DNA from 2 places in the Nocardioides eburneiflavus genome. Region 2 is predicted to be linked to the other one. Evidence: riboswitches for the same ligand, from Rfam matches in the RefSeq annotation. Region 2 holds a riboswitch; the other holds the start of a gene.

The links. A riboswitch is a leader RNA that binds a small molecule or an ion and turns the genes downstream of it on or off. The one in region 2 is predicted to bind S-adenosylmethionine.
Region 1: linked by a shared signal. The riboswitch ahead of thrC (threonine synthase) and the one ahead of EXE59_RS24305 (hypothetical protein) in region 2 are both predicted to bind S-adenosylmethionine.

What each region holds. Positions count from the first base shown of each region.
Region 1 is NZ_SRRO01000002.1:8,513-15,847, forward strand. Features, by position in the region: gene EXE59_RS24020 (hypothetical protein) at 1-116, opposite strand, end outside; gene EXE59_RS23460 (SGNH/GDSL hydrolase family protein) at 29-1,024, opposite strand; gene EXE59_RS23465 (DUF2157 domain-containing protein) at 1,214-2,464, shown strand; gene EXE59_RS23470 (GDYXXLXY domain-containing protein) at 2,461-2,958, shown strand; gene EXE59_RS23475 (MoaD/ThiS family protein) at 2,963-3,238, opposite strand; gene thrC (threonine synthase) at 3,255-4,541, opposite strand; SAM riboswitch class I at 4,552-4,691, opposite strand; gene otsB (trehalose-phosphatase) at 4,780-5,610, opposite strand; gene EXE59_RS23490 (LytR C-terminal domain-containing protein) at 5,684-6,229, opposite strand; gene napA (nucleoid-associated protein NapA) at 6,283-6,576, opposite strand; gene EXE59_RS23500 (alpha,alpha-trehalose-phosphate synthase (UDP-forming)) at 6,766-7,335, shown strand, end outside.
Region 2 is NZ_SRRO01000001.1:15,913-23,247, reverse strand. Features, by position in the region: gene EXE59_RS00140 (alpha,alpha-trehalose-phosphate synthase (UDP-forming)) at 1-1,301, opposite strand, end outside; gene napA (nucleoid-associated protein NapA) at 1,491-1,784, shown strand; gene EXE59_RS00130 (LytR C-terminal domain-containing protein) at 1,838-2,383, shown strand; gene otsB (trehalose-phosphatase) at 2,457-3,287, shown strand; SAM riboswitch class I at 3,376-3,514, shown strand; gene EXE59_RS24305 (hypothetical protein) at 3,525-3,830, shown strand; gene EXE59_RS24300 (HlyC/CorC family transporter associated domain-containing protein) at 3,827-4,579, shown strand; RNA gene ssrA (transfer-messenger RNA) at 4,659-5,029, shown strand; gene EXE59_RS00110 (GNAT family N-acetyltransferase) at 5,126-5,710, shown strand; gene EXE59_RS00105 (class I SAM-dependent methyltransferase) at 5,707-6,330, shown strand; gene EXE59_RS00100 (GNAT family N-acetyltransferase) at 6,344-6,835, shown strand; gene EXE59_RS00095 (cobalamin-binding protein) at 6,845-7,335, opposite strand, start outside.

The sequences.
Region 1 (7,335 bases), on a different contig from region 2:
TCGGTGCGGAACTCGATGGCGAGCTCGGTCAGGTTGCTCGCGAGCAGGCGCCGGCGACGCTCGGCCCTGGGATCGGCGGGAGGCTCGACGACCTCGGCCCCCGAGGATGCCTGCATCCGGCCGGCCTTGCGGGCCGCCTTCTTGACGGCCTGGCCGGCTCGTCGAGCAGTGGTGCGCACCCGGGAACCCTAGCCTGACCCGCGGACCCCGGCGCGTGGTGCCCGAACGGCACCTCCTCCACCACGCCGAGGGCGGCGAGGACCGAGGGCAGCATGGCCTTGGCGGTGCGCTTGTAGCCGTGGGCGCTCGGATGGAACCGGTCCAGGCTGAACATCTCGTCGGGTTGGTGATGAAGAACGGCCCGACCACGTCCCGAGCGAGACCACGCGCGCCCCGCGCTCCAGCGCGACCGCACGCTGGGCGTCCGCGAGCTGGCGGGACGCCCGCGACCCCAGGGCACGCAGGGGCTGCGGCACCGGGCGCAGCGCACCGAGGTCGGGGCACGTGCCGACCACCACCTCCGCCCTCGCGCGCGCAGGTGGTCGATCGCCTCGGCGAGGTGGCGTACGGACTCCGCGACGGGCACCCGGTGGGTCACGTCGTTGCCACCGACGACGATCACCGCCACGTCCGGGCGGTACGCCGGGGGCAGGGAGGCCAGCTGCGCGGCGAGCACGCTGCTCTCGGAGCCGACGACCGCCGCCGTCCGCAGCCGCACCGAGCGCTCGGCGCCGACGGCGATCCCGCGGGCGAGCCGCCCGCCCAGCGTGTGCTTCGGCTTCTCCGCCCCGAGCCCGGCCGCGACGGAGTCGCCGAGGAGGAGCAGGTCGACCGGCGCGCCGTACTTCTTCTTCCAGTGCCGGTCAGCTGGCGGGGGGTCCTCGCCGAGCGGCTTGCCGATCCGGCGCCGCGCCTGTGCGGCCTGGCGGTGCAGCAGCTCGTGTGCGCCGTACGCCGTGCCTCCCGCGACGATGCCGAGGACGGCCAGCGCGACGCCGGCCCGGGTCAGGTGCTTGCTCGCCACCCCACCTGTAGACCACAGCGACCTGAACGCCTGCGCAACCGGGCGCGACGCGTGGCCCAACGGCACGGCACAGATGGGTCGATGTACTCAGGACAAGCCGGCCCGGCAGGAGAACGCTAGAAGCATGAGCACCCCACGACGTTGTTCTCCTCCGCTGCGCTCCCCCGACAACCTCGAGGGGACCCCGCGATGACCGACACCTCTGCCCGGGGCACGTCCCTCGCCACCCGCCCCGTCACCCCGCGCCAGCTCGACTGGTTGCGTGCCGAGCTCGCCGACTGGACCTCGCAGGGCATCATCAGCGACGAGCAGGCGACCCGCATCTCGACGCGCGTCTCGTCCCGCTACCCCGCCGAGCAGCACACCCGCACCAGCATCGGCCGCGTCTTCCTCTACCTCGGCGCCGGGTTCGTCGGCGTCGGCCTCATCTGGCTCGTCGCCGCCAACCTCGACCAGCTGTCGCCCGTCACCCGCTTCGCCGCGATCGCGGCCCTGTGGCTCGCGTTCCTCGTCGGCGGCGAGGTGCTCGCCGCGCGCCGCGCGTCCGCCCCGCTCGTCGGAGCCGTACGCCTCCTCGCCGCCCTCGGTGCCGGCGCCGTCGTGTTCCAGGCCGCCCAGTCGCTGCAGGTGCCGGCGTACGAGCCCCGCCTGGTCGGCCTCTGGGCCGCCGGCGCCCTCGTGCACGCCTACCTGACCCGGGCGTACATGCCGTTCGCCGTGGGCGTCGTCACGGGTGTCGCCTGGTGGTTCATGCAGCCCATGTGGGACTCGCAGGACGGACTCAGCGTGGTGGTGCTGATGGGCGCGGCGTCGGTCCTGGCCGCTGCGCTCGCCGTGCTCCACGACCGGTGGATCGACGCCTTCGCCTGGACCTGGCGCACCGTCGCCGGCGGCATGGCGCTCCTCGCGATGTTCGTCGCGGCCGTGCCGGACATCGGCGGCGACGGGATCACCTGGTCGGGCTGGCTGCTCGGCGCGCTGGGCGTCGCCGCTGCCGCCGCCGTCGCCGCGGCCCTCACCAGGCCCGGCACGCGCATCCTCGAGCCGCTGGGCGCGGCCGTCGTGCTGGTCGCCGCCACCCTCCTCGGCCTCTGGACGACCGGGACCGACACCTCCGACATCGATGCCGGCGACTGGGCCCACGCGGCGGTCTCGGTCCTCGCCTACGTCGTCCTCGCCGTCGCGCTGGTCGCCCTGGGCACCGTGCGTGACCACCCGCCCCTCACCTGGATGGCGATGGTCGGGCTCGTGGTCTTCACGACCTTCCAGAGCTTCGCGGTCTTCGCGCCGATCGTCACCGGCGCCTGGCTGTTCGTGGTGCTCGGCACCGTGTTCCTCGGCACCGGCTTCCTGTTCGACCGCGCGCGCCGCGAGCTCGCCTCGGCGCTCGACTCCGACCCTGCCACTGGCTCCGCATCCCCGAAGGGAACCGACCGATGAACCGCACCGTGACCACCGGCGTCATCGCCGTGAGCCAGCTCGTCCTCGTCGGGCTGGGCGTCGCCCCGCAGCTCTCCGCCCGGCTCGCGGGCGACACCTACCTCGTGCGGGTCGCGCCCGTCGACCCGATCGACCCGTTCCGGGGGGCGTACGTAGCCCTGGACTACCCCGGCCTGCGCCACGACGACTCGCAGTCCTTCGTCGAGCCGGGGCTTGGCGCCCTGGACGACGGCGAGTCCGGCGACGTCTACGTCACCCTGGTCGAGGCGGACGGCGTGTGGACGGCGTCCGAGTGGTCGCGCGAACGCCCCGTGGACGGCCCCTACCTCGCCTGCGACGACCGCTCGTGGCAGATCCGATGCGGCATCGAGAGCTGGTTCCTCCCGCAGGAGGAGGCACGCGAGACCGAGGACCTGCTGCGCGACGGCGCCGTGGCCGAGCTGCGCATCGACGGGTGCGGCAACGCAGCCGTGGTCGACGTACGCGCGCCCTGACGGATCAGCCCCCGGCGACCGCCGGGATCACCGAGATCTGCACACCGTCGGGCGTGGCGGTCGCGAGGTCGTCGAGGAAGCGCACGTCGTCGTTGCCGACGTAGACGTTGACGAACCGTCGCAGCTGGCCGGCCTCGTCGAGGATCCGGCCCTTGATGCCGGCGTAGCTGGCGTCGAGGTCGTCGAGGACGGCGGCGAGGGTGTCGCCCTCGGCGCTCACCTCGGACTCGCCGCCGGTGTAGGTGCGCAGGATGGTCGGGATCCGGACCGAGACGCTCATGTGTGGATCTTCCCTCTCAGAGGATGCCTGACGCCACGAAGGCGTCATAGGACGGGGCGATGGTGGCGGCGGGACCGACGCGGTCGGACACCGAGTCGAGGGTCTTGAGGCCGTGGCCGGTGTTGATGACCACGGTCTCGAGGGAGGTGTCGAGCTGGCCGGTCTCGACGAGCTTCTTGAGCACACCGACTGTGGTGCCACCGGCGGTCTCGGTGAAGATGCCCTCGGTGCGCGCCAGCAGCACGATGGCGTCGCGGACCTCGTCGTCGGAGATGTCCTCGACCGCCCCTCCGGTGCGGCGGCAGATGTCGAGGACGTAGATGCCGTCCGCGGGGTTGCCGATCGCGAGGCTCTTGGCGATGGTGTCCGGCTTGACCGGCCGGATCGCGTCGGTCTCTGCCTTGTAGGCCACCGAGACCGGCGAGCAGCCGGTCGCCTGGGCACCGAAGACCCGGTAGGGCTTGTCCTCGACGAGGCCGAGCGTGATGAGCTCCTGGAACGCCTTGTCGACCTTGGTCAGCTGGGAGCCCGAGGCGACGGGGATGACGATCTGGTCGGGCAGGCGCCAGCCGAGCTGCTCGGCGATCTCGTAGCCCAGGGTCTTGGAGCCCTCGGCGTAGAAGGGACGCACGTTGACGTTGACGAACGCCCAGCCCTCCTCCTCGCCGGCGATCTCCGAGGCGAGCTTGTTGACGTCGTCGTAGTTGCCGTCGACCGCGACGAGCTTCTCGGTGAACACCGCCGAGTTGACCTTCTTCGGCGTCTCCAGGTTGCTCGGGATGAACACCACCGTGGGGATCCCGGCGCGGGCCCCGGCCGCGGCGACGGCGTTGGCCAGGTTGCCGGTGGAGGGGCAGGCGAAGACCTTCGCGTCGAGCTCGCGGGCGGCGCTCAGGGCGCAGGCGACCACGCGGTCCTTGAAGGAGTTGGTGGGGTTGGTCGAGTCGTCCTTGACCCAGAGCTTGTCGATGCCCAGCTCACGGGCGAGGTTCTTCGCCTCGAGCAGCCGGGTGAAGCCGGGCTCGGTGTTCGGGCTCTGCTCGATGTCGGTCGGCACCGGCAGCAACGCCTTGTAGCGCCAGATGTTGCGGGGACCGGCGGCGATCTCCGCGGCCGTCACCGTCGGGAAGTCGTAGGCCACCTCCAGTGGCCCGAAACACTCCGGACAGGCGTACGACGGGCCGAGCTCGACCTCGTGGCCGCACTCGCGGCAGGCCAGGGCGCGGGCGTTGCCGAAGGCGCCCTCCCGCAGGCCCTTGCGCGGGGTCGTCGTGCTCGCGGTCTCGTCCAGCAGGGTGCTCATGAAGTCCTCCTTCTCATCTGTCCCCCGCGGATCTCGCGTGGGCCGGATTTGGCACCTGCTCCCGTGACTGCCGGACGATTCCGGACAGGAGGCTCACGGGTGGTTGCCGGGACTTCTACGGGCCGTTCCCTCAGTCCCTCGTGATGAGCACGCCCAGCCTAGGCGCGGCGTCTCACGATGCGCACATCGAGTCCACGATGTGGTCGCACCGGGCGGGGGTACGCGCGGGCGGGTGCGGTCAGCGGCGGCGCGCGAGCGTGCCGAGCAGGTCGACAACCCCGGCGGGACCGTCGACGACAACGTCGGCCAGGCCGACGAGGTCGGGCTGCTCGTGCGACGCCGAGCAGACGACGAGCCCGGGCAGCCCTCCGGCGCGCAGGGAGCGGACGGCCTCGAAGGCCTCCACGTCGCCGAGGTCGTCACCGCCGAAGACGACGGCCGTGGCCTCCTGCTCGGCCACGAACGTGCGCACCGCCTGCCCCTTGTGCATGTCTCCCGAGCGGATCTCGATGACGTTGCGCCCGGGCTCGATCGTGAGGTGGTGGCGCTCCGCCAGGGCGGCGACGGGCTTGACGAGCCGGTCGAAGGCACCGGCCGGGTCCTCCATCCGGCGGGTGTGGACCGCGACGGCCAGCCCCTTCTCCTCGATGTAGGCGTCGGCCGCACCCGCGCCGCGCAGCACCCTGGGCAGCTCGCGCTCGAAGGTCGCGAGGCCGGCCGGTGGGCGCGGCGACCGGATCCGCTGCTCCGTGGCCGACCAGCGCTCGTTGCCGTACTGGCCGAAGACGAACAGCTCTGCCCCACGGTCGAGCATGGCGTTGCCGAGCGCGTCGAGGTCGCCCATCGCAATGGCCTGGCGCGCCGGCCGTCCGGTGATCACCGCGACCGCGCGGACCGCCTCGGCGAGCTCGAGCAACGCGCCCGGCGCACCGGGGTGCAGGCGGGCGGCCTCCGGGTCGTCGACCACCGGCGAGAGCGTGCCGTCGAAGTCGAGCCCGACGACCGCGCCGTGGAGGACGTCGCGTACGGCGTCGTAGTGGGCACGCGCGTCGTCGGAGGTGAACTCCATGGACTCCACCCAACCATGCGACGCGCGCGGGCGTCGCACCGTCCCGCCATCCGAGGTGGAACAGCTCGGCGGGTCAGCGCGGGGCGTCGGCCGTGAGGATGACGGTGAGACGATCGCGCTTCATCACGCCCACGGCGGGCGCCGTGCGCTTGATGCCGAGGTCGAGGGCGAGCTGCTTGCCGGCAGCCTTGAGCCGCGGCGGGAAGTAGACGGTGCTGGTCGGGATCAGGCCCTGCCAGTTGTCCTCGCCCACGACCGACCAGCCGACGCCGGTGGCGCGGGCGGCCGTGGCGGCCGCGAGGCCCTTGATCCCGGAGTTGTTGTAGACCTCGACGTAGACCTCACCGCGCTTGACCCGGGGCTCGGGCTTGGCGGTCTCGGTCGGCGTCGGCTCCGGCTCGACGGACGGCGACTTCTCGGCGCTGGCGATCGTCGCGGTGTCGACCCGCCGCTCGGTCGGCGCCTGGTCGCGGGTGGCGATGAAGGTGATCGAGGCCATCGCGACCGCGAGGACCGACAGCATCACGAGCGGGGACGGGAACGCCACGCCCCGCTCGTCGCGAGGTCGGCGGCGCGGCGAGCAGCCGGGACTGGGGAAGAGGTCCAAGAGGAAGGCCATGGGGAAGGTGACCAATCGTGAGTGGGCGGGTCGCGCTGGATCGGGTCCGGCTGTCAGATCTCGAAGCCGAGGCGGCGGGCGGAGCGCTGCCGCTGGCGGGACGCGCGGAGCCGCCGGAGGCGACGGACGAGGAGCGGGTCGGCCTCGAGGGCCTCCGGGCGGTCGATGAGGGCGTTGAGGACCTGGTAGTAGCGGGTCGAGGACATGTCGAACTTCTCGCGGACGGCCTGCTCCTTGGCGCCCGCGTACTTCCACCAGTGACGCTCGAACTCGAGGATGTCGCGGTCGCGCTGGCTCAGCCCGGCAGCAGTCTCCTGCTCGGTCGGAATGTGCTTCGCTGCGTCCATGCGTGTTGTTCCTCCTCGACCCCACGACCACCCGTGGCCGGGTGGACTGCGCTCAGTCTAGGTGACGAACCACAACGATGTCATTCGCCTCCGGCGAGTCGTCTGGACAAACCCGCGGCGCTCCTGCGAGCAGCGCGGGGGACACTCCGGGGTGATATGTGCGTCCTCCGCCGTCGATAGGGTGGCGACGTGAGCCCCACCCCGCAGGCAGACCTCGTCATCGTGGCCAACCGACTGCCCGTGGACCGCGTGATCGGGCCCGACGGCTCCGCGTCGTGGCGCACCTCCCCCGGCGGGCTGGTGACCGCCCTCGAGCCGGTGCTGCGCGCCAATGACGGGGCGTGGATCGGCTGGCCGGGATCGGCGGACGACGAGGCCTTCGAGCCGTTCGTGGAGGACGGGCTCTCGCTGGTCCCGGTGGCGCTGAGCGCGCAGGAGGTGGAGGAGTTCTACGAGGGCTTCTCCAACGGCACGCTCTGGCCGCTCTATCACGACGTGATCGCCAAGCCGGAGTTCCACCGGGAGTGGTGGGACTCCTACGTCGCGGTCAACCAGCGCTTCGCGGACCGGGCCGCGGAGGTCGCCGCCGAGGGCGCGACGGTCTGGGTCCAGGACTACCAGCTCCAGCTCGTGCCCCAGATGCTGCGCACCCAGCGCCCCGACCTGCGCATCGGCTTCTACCTCCACATCCCGTTCCCGCCGGCCGAGCTGTTCTCCCAGCTGCCGTGGCGCCGGCAGATCCTCGAGGGCCTGCTGGGC
Region 2 (7,335 bases):
TTGCCGTCGGCGGCGAAGGCCTCGAGGAGTGCGGACTTCATGCCGTCGATGTCGTAGGGGTTGACCAGCCAGGCCTGGCGCAGCTCCTGCGCCGCGCCGGCGAACTCCGAGAGCACGAGCGCGCCGTCGTCCTCGAAGCGACAGGCGACGTACTCCTTGGCGACGAGGTTCATCCCGTCCCGGAACGGCGTCACGACCATCACGTCGGCCGCTCGGTAGAGGGCGGCCATCTCCTCGCGGGGGTAGGAGGAGTGCATGTAGGAGATGGCCGGACGTCCGATGCGGCCGTGGTCGCCGTTGATCCGGCCGACCAGGAGCTCGATCTCGTCACGGAGGATGCGGTACTGCTCGACGCGCTCGCGCGAGGGAGTGGCGACCTGGACGAACACTGCGTCCTCGACGTCGAGCTCTCCGTCGCGGACCAGCTCGCCGAAGGCGCGCAGGCGCGAGTGGATGCCCTTGGTGTAGTCGAGGCGGTCGACGCCGAGGAAGATCCGTCGCGGGTTGCCCAGCGCGTCGCGGATCTCGGCGGCGCGCTTCTCCACGCCCTCGGACCGGGCGAGCTCCTCGAACCCCGCGGTGTCGATCGAGATCGGGAACGCGGTCGCCTTCACCGGGCGGCCGTCGGGGAGGTAGATGGTGTCGCGGTGGGTCTTGTGGCCCACCCGGCTGCGCACGAGGCGTACGAAGTTGGCGGCCGCGCCGGGCAGCTGGAAGCCGATCAGGTCCGCGCCCAGCAGGCCCTCGAGGATCTGCCGGCGCCACGGCAGCTGGGAGAACAGCTCGGCCGGCGGGAACGGGATGTGGAGGTAGAAGCCGATGCGCAGGTCGGGGCGCTGGGTGCGCAGCATCTGGGGCACGAGCTGGAGCTGGTAGTCCTGGACCCAGACCGTCGCGCCCTCGGCGGCGACCTCCGCGGCCCGGTCCGCGAAGCGCTGGTTGACCGCGACGTAGGAGTCCCACCACTCCCGGTGGAACTCCGGCTTGGCGATCACGTCGTGATAGAGCGGCCAGAGCGTGCCGTTGGAGAAGCCCTCGTAGAACTCCTCCACCTCCTGCGCGCTCAGCGCCACCGGGACCAGCGAGAGCCCGTCCTCCACGAACGGCTCGAAGGCCTCGTCGTCCGCCGATCCCGGCCAGCCGATCCACGCCCCGTCATTGGCGCGCAGCACCGGCTCGAGGGCGGTCACCAGCCCGCCGGGGGAGGTGCGCCACGACGCGGAGCCGTCGGGCCCGATCACGCGGTCCACGGGCAGTCGGTTGGCCACGATGACGAGGTCTGCCTGCGGGGTGGGGCTCACGTCGCCACCCTATCGACGGCGGAGGACGCACATATCACCCCGGAGTGTCCCCCGCGCTGCTCGCAGGAGCGCCGCGGGTTTGTCCAGACGACTCGCCGGAGGCGAATGACATCGTTGTGGTTCGTCACCTAGACTGAGCGCAGTCCACCCGGCCACGGGTGGTCGTGGGGTCGAGGAGGAACAACACGCATGGACGCAGCGAAGCACATTCCGACCGAGCAGGAGACTGCTGCCGGGCTGAGCCAGCGCGACCGCGACATCCTCGAGTTCGAGCGTCACTGGTGGAAGTACGCGGGCGCCAAGGAGCAGGCCGTCCGCGAGAAGTTCGACATGTCCTCGACCCGCTACTACCAGGTCCTCAACGCCCTCATCGACCGCCCGGAGGCCCTCGAGGCCGACCCGCTCCTCGTCCGTCGCCTCCGGCGGCTCCGCGCGTCCCGCCAGCGGCAGCGCTCCGCCCGCCGCCTCGGCTTCGAGATCTGACAGCCGGACCCGATCCAGCGCGACCCGCCCACTCACGATTGGTCACCTTCCCCATGGCCTTCCTCTTGGACCTCTTCCCCAGTCCCGGCTGCTCGCCGCGCCGCCGACCTCGCGACGAGCGGGGCGTGGCGTTCCCGTCCCCGCTCGTGATGCTGTCGGTCCTCGCGGTCGCGATGGCCTCGATCACCTTCATCGCCACCCGCGACCAGGCGCCGACCGAGCGGCGGGTCGACACCGCGACGATCGCCAGCGCCGAGAAGTCGCCGTCCGTCGAGCCGGAGCCGACGCCGACCGAGACCGCCAAGCCCGAGCCCCGGGTCAAGCGCGGTGAGGTCTACGTCGAGGTCTACAACAACTCCGGGATCAAGGGCCTCGCGGCCGCCACGGCCGCCCGCGCCACCGGCGTCGGCTGGTCGGTCGTGGGCGAGGACAACTGGCAGGGCCTGATCCCGACCAGCACCGTCTACTTCCCGCCGCGGCTCAAGGCTGCCGGCAAGCAGCTCGCCCTCGACCTCGGCATCAAGCGCACGGCGCCCGCCGTGGGCGTGATGAAGCGCGATCGTCTCACCGTCATCCTCACGGCCGACGCCCCGCGCTGACCCGCCGAGCTGTTCCACCTCGGATGGCGGGACGGTGCGACGCCCGCGCGCGTCGCATGGTTGGGTGGAGTCCATGGAGTTCACCTCCGACGACGCGCGTGCCCACTACGACGCCGTACGCGACGTCCTCCACGGCGCGGTCGTCGGGCTCGACTTCGACGGCACGCTCTCGCCGGTGGTCGACGACCCGGAGGCCGCCCGCCTGCACCCCGGTGCGCCGGGCGCGTTGCTCGAGCTCGCCGAGGCGGTCCGCGCGGTCGCGGTGATCACCGGACGGCCGGCGCGCCAGGCCATTGCGATGGGCGACCTCGACGCGCTCGGCAACGCCATGCTCGACCGTGGGGCAGAGCTGTTCGTCTTCGGCCAGTACGGCAACGAGCGCTGGTCGGCCACGGAGCAGCGGATCCGGTCGCCGCGCCCACCGGCCGGCCTCGCGACCTTCGAGCGCGAGCTGCCCAGGGTGCTGCGCGGCGCGGGTGCGGCCGACGCCTACATCGAGGAGAAGGGGCTGGCCGTCGCGGTCCACACCCGCCGGATGGAGGACCCGGCCGGTGCCTTCGACCGGCTCGTCAAGCCCGTCGCCGCCCTGGCGGAGCGCCACCACCTCACGATCGAGCCCGGGCGCAACGTCATCGAGATCCGCTCGGGAGACATGCACAAGGGGCAGGCGGTGCGCACGTTCGTGGCCGAGCAGGAGGCCACGGCCGTCGTCTTCGGCGGTGACGACCTCGGCGACGTGGAGGCCTTCGAGGCCGTCCGCTCCCTGCGCGCCGGAGGGCTGCCCGGGCTCGTCGTCTGCTCGGCGTCGCACGAGCAGCCCGACCTCGTCGGCCTGGCCGACGTTGTCGTCGACGGTCCCGCCGGGGTTGTCGACCTGCTCGGCACGCTCGCGCGCCGCCGCTGACCGCACCCGCCCGCGCGTACCCCCGCCCGGTGCGACCACATCGTGGACTCGATGTGCGCATCGTGAGACGCCGCGCCTAGGCTGGGCGTGCTCATCACGAGGGACTGAGGGAACGGCCCGTAGAAGTCCCGGCAACCACCCGTGAGCCTCCTGTCCGGAATCGTCCGGCAGTCACGGGAGCAGGTGCCAAATCCGGCCCACGCGAGATCCGCGGGGACAGATGAGAAGGAGGACTTCATGAGCACCCTGCTGGACGAGACCGCGAGCACGACGACCCCGCGCAAGGGCCTGCGGGAGGGCGCCTTCGGCAACGCCCGCGCCCTGGCCTGCCGCGAGTGCGGCCACGAGGTCGAGCTCGGCCCGTCGTACGCCTGTCCGGAGTGTTTCGGGCCACTGGAGGTGGCCTACGACTTCCCGACGGTGACGGCCGCGGAGATCGCCGCCGGTCCCCGCAACAGCTGGTCGGCGAGATCCACGACGAGTACGACACCGACGCCGCGGTCGCCGCCTCCGCGGACCCGACGACCGTCGACGCCGGCGTGACGATCGAGGAGTTCGGCGAGCGGACCGGTGTCGAGCTCGACGACGGGCCCTACGAGACGGTCGCCGGCTACGTCCTGCACCGTCTCGCCCGGATGGCCGAGCTCGGTGACCGGGTGATGGTCGAGGACCGCCCCCTCGAGGTGGTCGGTCTCGACGGCCACCGCATCACGCGCGTACGCCTGCACGAGTCGACCGTGCCGGCCGGGGACGCGGCGGCCGACAGTGCCGCCGACGAGGTGGCCGACGAGTCCGGCCCGACCGCCCAGCAGGCCGCGTTCGCCGACTACTTCGCCACCTGGGGCCTGTTCCTCCCCGACGCCGCGGTCGCCGGCCACCGCGACGGCCACCTGATGGGGCACGGGTGGTCGGTGCGGTTCCGCTGGCGCGACGACGGGACCCTGCTCGTCCGGGCCGGTCATCGGATGACCAACGAGCGGGTGTTCGCCATCACGCCGGACGGCGAGGTCCGGCCGGCCGAGCCGGAGCCGCCCTCCGAGCTGATGGCCACCCCGAGCGACGCGACGCCCGAGCAGAAGGCCGAGATCGAGCACGCGTACCGCTCGGCGTGGACGCGCTACTCCAAGGCGGTGTCCGCGGCCGGCCTCGACTACGACCGCACGCCGCTGCCGCGCGGCCTCGAGCCCGGCGCGGACAGCCAGGTCTGGCGACTCGACGACGGCGAGTGGCACGCCGAGCCGCTGCGTCGCGCCCCGAGCTCGGAGCCCGGCTCGACCCCGGACGAGGAATAGCGTTCGCCGGCGTCGGTTGGGACCAGTAGGCTGGAGCCGCGAGTCCTGCTGGATCACGGGCTCGCTTGACAACACAAGAGGGGCTGATCGGTTTCGACTTGGGACGTTAGTTCCAGGGGAAGCGGGTCGAGAAGCCAGCGTCATCTCGTAAACGACCGCTGGAAATCCATAGTTGCCAACACCAATCGCAACGACTTCGCTCTCGCTGCCTGAGCAGTGATCGAAGGGTCTGACCGGGCACCCGTCTCCGTCCCGGACCCAGGCCTCATCTAGGAGACTTGCTGGTCACTTCCTGTCAGGAGGAGTGACCGGGACTCTTTCCTGACTGGGCCTGTCGGTGACCTGTTCGTGGGAGCACCGAGGCCGAGAAAAGCGACAGCACGAACTGCACCCGGAGAAGACCTGGATCGACGCTCGAGGACCGGGGTTCGATTCCCCGCAGCTCCACTGCGCACAGCCCTCTTGGCGAGAGCCGCTCCGACACCGGTCGGGGCGGCTCTCGTGCTCTGTCCCGGCGGTGTCGGCGCTCACCACTAGGGTCGCGACATGCCCGACTTCACCTGGCTCCCGGCCAACCAGGCGACGGTCGAGGACGTCGACGCCGTCTTCGCCACGAGCGGCGCGCACAAGTGCCGCTGCCAGGGGTTGAAGGTGCCCGGCTGGATCTGGCGCGACACCACGCAGGAGCAGCGGGACGCCGCGTTGCTCGAGCAGACGGCGTGCGGCACCGCGGGGCCGACCTCGGGACTCATCGGGTACGTCGACGGCGAGCCGGCCGGCTGGGTCGCGGTCGAGCCCCGGGAGAACTACCCCCGCATCTGGAGCCGCAAGCAGCCGTGGATGCGGATGGACCCCGAGCTCGAAGGCGTCTGGTCGGTCACGTGCTTCGTCGTCCGGACGGGCTGGCGCAAGGCCGGGCTGACCTACGAGCTCGCCCAGGCCACCGTCGCGTACGGGGGACAGGTCGGCGCCCGGGTTCTCGAGGGCTACCCCATCGAGCCGCCGCCGGGCAAGACCGTGATCTGGGACGAGGCGTCGGTCGGGTTGCTGCAGGTCTTCCTCGAGGCGGGCTACGAGGTGGTGGCCTCGCCCACCCTGCGGCGGCGCGTGGTGCGCCGGAGCCCGGCGTGAGCGGCCCGGAGTCTGAGGATCCGGGCCGGGCGTGGGCGGAGCTCGCGGACGGCGCCAAGCTCGCCGAGTTGGTCGAGGACGGAGCGGCCGGCTCTGTCGGGGTCGACGGCAGCGGCGCATTCGTCGACGCGAGGCCACGCGGGCTGGAGCTCGGGCAGGGCGACCTCAACGACCTCGGCGCCCTGCCCGGGCTCGCCGGGCGCACCTTCGACCGGATCCTCCTCCTGCAGTCCTTCGGCTACGCCACGGACCCAGTGGCGACCCTGCGGTCGGCGCGATCGATGCTCGCCGACGACGGGTTCATCGTGCTGACCAGGACGCAGCCCCTGCGCTACGCCACCGAGCGCGCCGAGCAGAACGGCACGTCGCTCGCCGAGGAGTACTTCTCCTCCTCCGCCCACACCTACCGCACGCGGTGGCACGAGGACGTCACGCTCACCAAGCGGACCTACACCGTCTCCGACCTGCTCAACACCTTCAGCGCAGCCGGGCTGTGGGTCGAGGCGGCCGCCGAGCCGCAGCTGTCGGAGGACGCGCGCCGCCGCTACCCTCACAAGCAGGAGTGGATGGACACCTACTTCGGCATCCTCGTCTTCCGCCTCCGCCCACTGGCGTCGTGAGAGGGTGCCGGTCGTGCCCGATCCCGTCGACTCCGGCGCCCTCCGCATCGTCCCGCTGACCCGGGCCCACGCCGAGGACATGGTGACCTGGCGCTACGACCCGCCCTACGACGTCTACGACATGACAGGCGCCGCGCCCGATGACCTGCTCGACCCCGCGCTGGGCTTCCACGCGGTGCTGGCGGGCGAGCGGCTGATCGGCTTCCGGTCCTTCGGCCCCGACGGTCGCGTGCCCGGCTGGGACTACGACGACACCGCCCTCGACACCGGGGGAGGGCTGCGCCCGTCGCTGACCGGCCAGGGCCTGGGCCGGGCCGCGATCGCCGCCGGGCTGGCGTACGGCCGAGACCGCTACGCGCCGGCAGCCTTCCGCGTGACCGTCGCGTCGTTCAACGCGCGGGCACGTCGTACGGTCGAGTCCCTCGGCTTCGAGGTGGTCGGGTCGTTCGCAGCCCGTCGGGACGGGCGGCCGTTCGACGTCCTCGTCCGCGACGAGACGCGCTGACGGCGGTCGTCAGACCTGCCGGGCGTACGGCGAGGGCTCCGCGGCGTCCGGGTGAAGGATCCCGGCCAGCACCTCGACCCCGTCCACGAGCCGCGGTCCCGGTCGGGCGAAGTGTCCGTCGGCGTCCACCGCCCACACGGGCACGCCGGGGAAGCGGTGGCGTACGTCCTCCGCGAGCGTGGCCGCGCCGTCCAGGTCGTAGCCGCACGGGGCGCAGACGACGAGGTCCGGAGCCGAGTCGACGGCTTCGTCCCACGAGATGCGGGTCGACTTCGTGCCCGCGACGCCGAGAGTCGGCTCACCGCCGGCGGAGGTCACCATCTCCGGGATCCAGTGGCCCGGCGCGAACGGCGGGTCGGTCCACTCGAGCACCAGCACGCGCGGCCGCACGCGACCCGCCACCCGGTCGGCCACGGCCGCGAGCCGTCCCTCGAGCGAGGCGACGAGCGCCGTCGCCCGGGCCGACCGCCCGGTCAAGCGGCCGATCTCGGTCACGGACG